DNA from 4 places in the Pseudescherichia sp. L3 genome. Region 3 is predicted to be linked to each of the others. Evidence: predicted binding sites of a transcription regulator. Region 3 holds the regulator's gene; each other region holds the start of a gene.
The links. The regulator CRP, encoded in region 3, controls carbon source genes, mostly activating them, when cyclic AMP is high. The targets are predictions, from matches to a motif close to ATGTGANNNNNNTCACAT.
Positions count from the first base shown of each region.

Region 1: the regulator CRP is predicted to act here: its motif matches at 942-959, upstream of NR795_RS16650 (PTS mannitol transporter subunit IICBA).
Region 2: the regulator CRP is predicted to act here: its motif matches at 1,088-1,105, upstream of msrB (peptide-methionine (R)-S-oxide reductase MsrB).
Region 4: the regulator CRP is predicted to act here: its motif matches at 1,114-1,131, upstream of NR795_RS14995 (YjcB family protein).

Region 1 is NZ_JANKYC010000003.1:292,974-295,177, forward strand. Features, by position in the region: gene NR795_RS16640 (HlyD family secretion protein) at 1-452, opposite strand, end outside; gene NR795_RS16645 (DUF3302 domain-containing protein) at 456-785, opposite strand; gene NR795_RS16650 (PTS mannitol transporter subunit IICBA) at 1,219-2,204, shown strand, end outside.
Region 2 is NZ_JANKYC010000001.1:946,587-948,790, reverse strand. Features, by position in the region: gene pncA (bifunctional nicotinamidase/pyrazinamidase) at 1-194, shown strand, start outside; gene NR795_RS04650 (YeaC family protein) at 243-515, opposite strand; gene msrB (peptide-methionine (R)-S-oxide reductase MsrB) at 557-970, opposite strand; gene gapA (glyceraldehyde-3-phosphate dehydrogenase) at 1,312-2,204, shown strand, end outside.
Region 3 is NZ_JANKYC010000003.1:48,882-51,085, reverse strand. Features, by position in the region: gene NR795_RS15595 (YccS/YhfK family putative transporter) at 1-765, opposite strand, end outside; gene crp (cAMP-activated global transcriptional regulator CRP) at 817-1,449, opposite strand; gene NR795_RS15585 (OsmC family protein) at 1,758-2,162, shown strand; gene NR795_RS15580 (phosphoribulokinase) at 2,203-2,204, opposite strand, start outside.
Region 4 is NZ_JANKYC010000002.1:729,937-732,140, reverse strand. Features, by position in the region: gene ssb1 (single-stranded DNA-binding protein SSB1) at 192-731, shown strand; gene NR795_RS14995 (YjcB family protein) at 796-1,077, opposite strand; gene NR795_RS14990 (EAL domain-containing protein) at 1,544-2,204, shown strand, end outside.

The DNA of each region.
Region 1 (2,204 bases), 240 kb from region 3:
CCGCGCATGTAGCGCTGATAATCTTTGTAGAGGCGGTCACGTTCGGCCGAGACGCGCAGGGTATTGGCCTGGGCACCCACCAGCTGCGCTTTGAGCACGTGGATATTGTGGGTGGCCGTCACCAGGTCGGCATTAAGCCTGTCGACCCGGGCCTGATAGCGCACTGGATCGAGCTTAAAAAGCACTTCGCCCTTTTTAATCAGCTGGTTTGATTTATCGGTTACCTCACTGACGAGGCCGGTGACCTGCGGCGTAATCGGAATTGAGATCACCGCTTTCTGCGCCGTGAAGGTATAGGGGTGGTTGTAGTTCATGAGCAGGATCAGGGCGCTGACAAGGAATATGCCTCCCAGCGCCGCTGTGGAGAGCGTCCACTGGTTAACCGGAATGCGGAATATTTTAAAGATGGCCCAGGCCAGGGCGACGTAGGTTAGGACGATCAGCAGATCCATACGCTACTCTCCCGCTCGGGTTTGCATTCGCTTCAGCTCTCTTTCAAGGGCCTCCACGCGCTGCTGCAGCGGTAGCTCGCTGCCGCCGTTAAGGTGAGACTGCATCCCCCACCCGCGTTCCGGGCGGTAGAGCGTGGCCCAGATCCAAAGAAACGGCCACAGCACGTGCAGGGTAAAAAGGCTCACCCAGCCTGCAATATGAATCGCATCGGCGTGGGGATGATTACGGGCTTTGGCAATTCGATAAGGAATGTCATGAATAATAATGATGCCGTAAAAGAGCACCAGGAAGACAAAGATGAGGATGCCGAGCGCAAAGTAATTCAGGAACATAATGTTGACCTCGAATCTACGCTGAGAAGATGTTGCTGACTTACAGTATTGCCGAGTCTGGCAATAAGAAGTTGCTGCCGCTCACGTTAAGAAAAGTCCAGGTGAAAATTTCTTGTGATCTAAATCACAAACAACAAACAAAGTAACGACATACAAATGTGATTAACATCACATTAACAGCCCTGTACCGTCTTTTTTTTACCCACCGTTCTTTTTTTACACCTACGATTTGTGATCGAAGTCACACATAAACAGGGCGTTATCCCTGTATTAGTGTGATCTGAATCACACTAAATCGCGCTATCTGGACAGTTTCTCGATTCGGTGCCAGATTCGCCACACAGAACATGGGTTCGGCTACCTCTGCCGCCTCGTTAACAAAAAAAGTTGGGCCTCCGCCCTGCGCGACAGCAAACATTAGAAGGGGTGTTTTATGTCATCCGATATCAAGATCAAGGTGCAAAGCTTTGGTCGTTTTCTCAGCAACATGGTAATGCCCAACATTGGCGCATTTATCGCCTGGGGTATTATCACCGCGTTGTTTATTCCAACAGGGTGGTTGCCTAACGAAACGCTGGCAAAACTTGTCGGCCCAATGATTACCTATTTGCTGCCGCTGCTGATCGGTTATACCGGTGGTCGCCTGGTAGGCGGCGATCGCGGCGGCGTGGTCGGTGCTATCACCACCATGGGCGTGATCGTCGGTGCCGATATGCCGATGTTCCTTGGCGCAATGATTGCCGGTCCGCTGGGTGGCTGGGCGATCAAACGCTTTGACGTCTGGGTTGATGGCAAGATCAAATCCGGCTTTGAAATGCTGGTGAACAACTTCTCTGCGGGCATCATCGGTATGATCCTCGCGATTCTGGCGTTCCTCGGCATTGGCCCGGCGGTAGAGGTGCTCTCTAAAGCCCTGGCCGCTGGCGTTAACTTCATGGTTGTCCATGACATGCTGCCGCTGGCCTCTGTGTTTGTTGAACCGGCGAAAATCTTGTTCCTCAATAACGCCATCAACCACGGTATCTTCTCACCGCTGGGTATTCAGCAGTCTCATGATATCGGCAAGTCCATCTTCTTCCTGATTGAAGCAAACCCGGGTCCGGGCATGGGCGTCCTGCTGGCATACATGTTCTTCGGTCGCGGCAGCGCGAAACAGTCTGCAGGCGGTGCGGCTATCATCCACTTCCTGGGCGGTATCCACGAAATTTACTTCCCGTATGTGCTGATGAACCCGCGCCTGCTGATCGCCGTTATCCTCGGCGGTATGACCGGCGTGTTTACCCTGAGCGTGCTGAACGGCGGCCTGGTCTCTCCGGCTTCTCCTGGCTCTATCCTGGCTGTACTGGCGATGACGCCGAAAGGTGCTTATTTCGCTAACATCGCCGCTATCGTCGCTGCGATGGCTGTTTCTTTCGTTAT
Region 2 (2,204 bases), on a different contig from region 3:
GTCTGGCGACGGACTACTGCGTGAAGTTTACCGTGCTGGATGCACTGCAGCTGGGTTATCAGGTCAACCTGATTACCGACGGCTGCCGGGGAGTCAATATCGGCAAGCAGGATAGCGCCCAGGCGTTTATGGACATGGCATCAGAGGGCGCGACGCTCTATACGCTGGCGGATTGGGTAGAGACGCACGCATAACTAACGCCCGGTAGCGCTACGCTTACCGGGCCTACACATTCTACCTACCTACTTGAATGTCGCGATCGGTTTGGGCGTGATGCCAAACTCCTCTTTCAGCTGCTGTTTACTCTTCATCACCATCTGACCGTTGGTATCGATGGTCATATGCTGCGCGTCGGTGTTGTGACGCGCCTGCCAGAGCATCACCAGCTGCATGCTGTTCTCTTTTTGTTCCGGAGTCAGCGCCACGCCATCGGGCCATTTTCCGGTCTCTACTGCGGTCGCCAAACGCTGATACACCTCTGGCGTCATGCTGGCAACAAGCTCATTAATTTCCATCGTTCACCTGCTTTGGTGGAATAATTTGCTGAATCGATTCTCTAGCCCTTGATCTGCTCGCCATCGGCCTCATCGTTGAAGCTCAGAGAGGCGGAATTGACGCAGAAACGCTCTCCTGTTGGCTTCGGGCCATCAGGGAAAACATGGCCCAAATGGGCGTCACAATTGCCACAGCGGATCTCAATTCGCTGCATGCCATGTGAGTAATCGTTGAGATAACGGATCGCATTTTCACTTACTGGCTCGTAGAAGCTCGGCCAGCCGCAGCCGGAGTCATATTTGCTCTGGGAGTTGAACAGCGCAGCATCGCACACCAGGCAGTGATAAACGCCTTCGCGCTTGTTATGCAACAGCTTACCGCTAAACGGTGGCTCTGTACCGTGATTTTGCGTCACATAAAACTGCATTTCAGTAAGGCTGTTTTTCAGGTCATCCTGAGAGGATTCATTAGCCATATGCTTGCTTCTCGCTATAGGTTCATTTACATCTTTTGTCTGATTCTAACAAAACATTAACAGTGGCGTCCTGACTTTTGTTCTAAACTTAGGCGGTGCGAAAATGTAGCGGAGGAATTGTGATCTATTTCACGTTTTTATCCTGCATGCCCTTTAAAATCCACGCCGGCGGCCCCATACGGGTTGTAGCTGATTGGAATAGTGAGACGACATCGCCGCGCAAAGGTTATGCACAGGATTGATTTGTCGCAATGATTGACACGATTCCGCTTGACGCTGCGTAAGGTTTTTGTAATTTTACAGCCAACCTTTTATTCACTAACAAATAGCTGGTGGAATATATGACTATCAAAGTAGGTATCAACGGTTTTGGCCGTATCGGTCGCATTGTTTTCCGTGCTGCTCAGGAACGTTCTGACATCGAAATCGTTGGTATCAACGATCTGTTAGACGCTGACTACATGGCGTACATGCTGAAGTATGACTCAACTCACGGTCGTTTCAACGGCACCGTTGAAGTCAAAGACGGCCATCTGGTTGTTAACGGCAAAACCATCCGTGTTACCGCTGAAAAAGACCCGGCTAACCTGAAATGGGACGAAATCGGCGTTGACGTTGTTGCTGAAGCTACCGGTATCTTCCTGACCGACGAAACTGCTCGTAAGCACATCACTGCTGGCGCGAAAAAAGTAGTGCTGACCGGTCCGTCTAAAGACAACACCCCGATGTTTGTTAAAGGCGCTAACTTTGACAAATACGAAGGCCAGGACATCGTTTCTAACGCATCCTGCACCACCAACTGCCTGGCACCGCTGGCGAAAGTTATCAACGACAACTTCGGCATCATCGAAGGCCTGATGACTACCGTTCACGCGACCACCGCTACTCAGAAAACCGTTGATGGCCCGTCTCACAAAGACTGGCGCGGCGGCCGTGGCGCGTCCCAGAACATCATCCCGTCCTCTACCGGTGCTGCTAAAGCAGTAGGTAAAGTACTGCCAGAACTGAACGGCAAACTGACCGGTATGGCGTTCCGCGTTCCGACTCCGAACGTATCCGTTGTTGACCTGACCGTACGTCTGGAAAAAGCAGCGTCTTACGAAGAGATCAAGAAAGCCATCAAAGCCGCTTCTGAAGGCGACATGAAAGGCGTTCTGGGTTACACCGAAGACGACGTTGTTTCTACCGACTTCAACGGCGAAATTTGCACTTCCGTGTTCGATGCCAAAGCAGG
Region 3 (2,204 bases):
CAGCTTCTGCACCTCTTCCGGCTGGTGCAGGCTTACCGAGATGTGCTCCTGCAGATCCAGCGCCACCTGAAACGCCCGCAGCAGACGTTTGTAGTCGTTATGCTGGTTGGCAGCGAGCATATGCAGCTGCTGATAGCACTGGGTGATGAGATCCACCGCCTTTTGCTGACGCGCCAGCAGCGGTGGCAGGGCCTTCTCCGGATCGGCGTGCTGCGTCAGCAGGCTGTACTTCGCCTCGCAGTAGTCGGCGAGCTGGCGGTAGAGCAGGCTTAACGATTCGCGCAGGGGCTGCTCGCGCCACAGCCAGAACCAAAACCAGTTAAATGCCCCATACCAGAGCGTGCCAAGGGCGTAGATGAGCAGTGGCTCCCAGATCGGCATATTGCCCGCCAGGCTCAGGGTAAAGATAGCGGCGATAAGCGAAGCGGGCAGCAGGCGCGCGTGTAGAGGACTGATTTCCGCCGTGACGCCAAGCAGCATTGCCAGCCCGGCGAGGATCAGCGGGAGCGCAACGTTGGCCCCCAGCAGCAGCTGCACCGCCAGGCTACAGCCGGCAAACAGCGAGCCGCCGATAATCAGGCGCTTAAAGAAGCGTTTGTGTGGGGTATCGAGACCGGCAATGTTGCAGCAGGCGGGCACCAGCGAGAACAGTAGACCATGCTGAAGATGACCCAGCGCCAGGCCGATGGCCACGGGAAGACACAGCACCAGCGTTTGCCGCAGTGCGTAGTTAACTTCGGGGTGGTAGATTAACCTGCGCCACATGAGGAGGAGAGCAAAAACGGCGTCCGCGAGGCGATACGCCGTTTTTAAAGCTTAACGTGTTCCGTAGACGACGATGGTTTTGCCGTGCGCGGAGATCAGGTTCTGATCTTCCAGCATCTTCAGAATACGGCCCACGGTTTCACGGGAGCAGCCGACGATCTGACCGATCTCCTGGCGGGTGATTTTGATCTGCATCCCGTCCGGATGGGTCATGGCGTCCGGCTGTTTAGCCAGGTTCAGCAGGGTCTGCGCGATACGGCCGGTCACGTCGAGGAAGGCAAGGTTGCCCACTTTCTCAGAGGTGACCTGCAGGCGGCGAGCCATCTGCGACGAAAGGCGCATCAGAATATCCGGGTTGACCTGGATAAGCTGACGGAATTTTTTATAGGAAATTTCGGCCACTTCACAGGCGGTTTTCGCCCGTACCCATGCGCTGCGCTCCTGGCCCTCTTCAAACAGGCCCAGTTCACCGATAAAGTCTCCCTGGTTCAGGTAAGAGAGGATCATCTCTTTCCCTTCTTCGTCCTTGATGAGCACTGCCACTGAGCCTTTGACGATGTAATACAACGTTTCCGCTTTTTCACCCTGGTGAATCAGCGTGCTCTTCGATGGGTACTTATGAATGTGGCAATGAGACAAGAACCATTCGAGAGTCGGGTCTGTTTGTGGTTTGCCAAGCACCATGCGCGGTTATCCTCTGTTATAAGCTGGCGCCAGTCGCGGGACGGATCCGGCGGCTGGGGTTGCAATCATATGCTTCCCGAATCCTGGGAAGGGGGCCGTCAATATAGGCATGCGGCCTGTAATGGTTGAAGTCCTCTGCATACCTGCATAATGTCAATACATTACCGTAGCATCCTGACTGTTTTAGCATAGCTTTTGCCGTGTGTCTCCTGGTGTCTCGCTTCAGCTTGATGCATGTCGCCTTCCGTTGCGCGTTTTACTCGGCGCGCGTAATCTGTCGGGAAAATTGCCACTCTGGAGTGATGAAAATGCAAGCACGCGTAAAATGGGTTGAAGGGCTGACGTTCCTTGGCGAATCCGCCTCTGGTCATCAGGTGTTAATGGACGGCAACTCCGGGGATAAAGCCCCCAGCCCGATGGAGATGGTGCTGATGGCGGCAGGCGGATGCAGCGCCATCGACGTGGTGTCGATCCTGCAGAAAGGCCGTCATAGCGTGTCCGATTGCGAAGTGAAGCTGACCTCCGAGCGCCGGGAAGAGGCACCGCGTCTCTTCACCCACATCAACCTGCACTTTATCGTTACCGGCAAAGAGCTGAAGGATGCGGCGGTATCCCGTGCGGTGGATCTCTCGGCAGAGAAGTACTGCTCCGTGGCGCTGATGCTGGAGAAAGCGGTCAATATCACCCATTCATACGAAGTGATTGAAGCGTAACGTTAAAGGCCCGGTTAGCGTAGCGCCGCCGGGCACTATCTT
Region 4 (2,204 bases), on a different contig from region 3:
TTAATTATGACACAAAAAAACCTGAATGGATATACAGTATAAGAATGCATCCCAGGCGCATTTGTGCGAAAATAGCGCATGGCGGACGGATTACTGGAATCCTTCTCGCAAGGTATCAAAGCGTCGCTTGGTAAGTTACAATCGCGCGCTTACACTATTGAGATTAAGAAACGTATTCAGGAGACACAACCATGGCCAGCAGAGGCGTAAACAAGGTGATTCTCGTCGGTAATCTGGGCCAGGACCCGGAAGTACGCTACATGCCGAATGGGGGCGCAGTAGCCAACATTACGCTGGCTACTTCCGAATCCTGGCGTGATAAAGCGACCGGTGAGATGAAAGAGCAGACCGAATGGCACCGCGTTGTGCTGTTTGGCAAACTGGCCGAGGTGGCCGGTGAGTATCTGCGTAAAGGTTCTCAGGTTTACATCGAAGGTGCCCTGCGCACCCGCAAATGGACCGATCAGTCCGGCGTGGAAAAATACACCACTGAAGTGGTGGTGAACGTGGGCGGCACCATGCAGATGCTCGGCGGCCGTCAGGGCGGCGGTGCACCGGCAGGCGGTCAGCAGGGCGGTGGCCAGCAGGGCGGTTGGGGTCAGCCTCAGCAGCCGCAGGGCGGCAATCAGAACCAGTTCAGCGGCGGCGCACAGCAGCGTCCGCAGCAGTCCACTCCGGCACCGTCTAACAACGAGCCGCCGATGGACTTTGATGACGACATTCCGTTCTGAGTGCGCGCTAAGCTCGCGTAAACCATAAAAAAACCCCGACGCGTCGGGGTTTTTGTTTTTTTACTCAGGTCATGACCACAGGCCACTCTGGCGGGGCGTGGCTGGCGACTTCAATCATTATGCTTTCGATGTTGTGCCAGATAGTCGCCACGTCGACCAGGGTAATGCCGAGCAGCCCGGTGGCGAACCAGCAGGCCGCTACTACGCCGAGGCCGCTACTAACGACCGCCAGCCCTATGTAGTCAGATTTACGGAATTTGATGTTCAGCGAGCTAGCTAAAAACATCAGGATTGCGCTCATAAGCTGCCAGCGCAGCAGGACAACGCTGGTGGTAAAGGTAGCCATTTTCTGTACTTTGTTTCATCAGATGTATCACAATATATGTGAACTATATCACATTTGTTCTTTTATTAGCCAGTCGCAGCGTGCGCTTTTTGACGACGCTTTAACCATTGAAAATGTACGGGAATAAGTGCGGGCATTATTCGCTCAACGCTGGTTTACACCGACGAAAAAATAGACGCAGCGCGCATCCTTTTTTATTGCCCTGGCAGTTTGGCTTAATCAGCGATCCCCTGTGGCGTAACGAAAAACCGGCAATGATAGCTGGATAATTATTTTCCTTAATATAAACAGGGCGAACACTTTTAGTTTGGCTTACGGACAAATATTATCGTCATAACCAAATATTAGGTTATTAATGATAAAAGTCGGTTGCTAATGTCTGATGATTCATGCAACGTAATCACCTGTTTATCAAAGCTTCCTGCCGACAATGCAGGCACACATCAAGCAGGGATATAGGGCGGAAATGAATCATAGCGCACGCCGCAAGGCGCTAAGGATTGTCGGGATCATCATGGTAGTTTTGCTGCCTGTGATGCTGGCGCTATGGTTTGCTCACATCCGCGCCGTTAAAGAGACCGGCATACAGCTGCGTTCATTTGCGCAACTTGCACTGGATAAAACCGAGCTGGTTATTCAGCAGGTTGATAGCGCTCGCAGCGAAGCAGAGAAATTTAAAGGCCGGATCTGTTCGCCAGCGCATCGCTATAATATGCTCAATATTATCCGCGGGCAGCTCTACGTTGCTGATATAATATACGCCAACGGCAATCGTTTTTTATGTTCCACCTCACTGGCGCCCGCCGAACCCTATATTATTCCCGCAGCGGAATATACGCGTTCTCCGGATATCTCCAACTACTATTATCGTGACACGCCGTTTTATGCTGGCTATAAGATGGTCTATATGCAGCGCGGTCATTATGCGATAGTAGTCAATCCGCTGGCCTATAGCGAAGTCATGTCGGATGACCCCTCGCTGGCCTACGGCCTGTATGACACGATAACCAAGGCGTTCTTCTCGGTGAGCCCAACGGCAGATGCCCGGGTACTGGCAGGTTTGATACAGAATAACGATTTTACCTTTCAGCATGCCGGGCGTTTCTATACCATCGCCAACTCTGAAA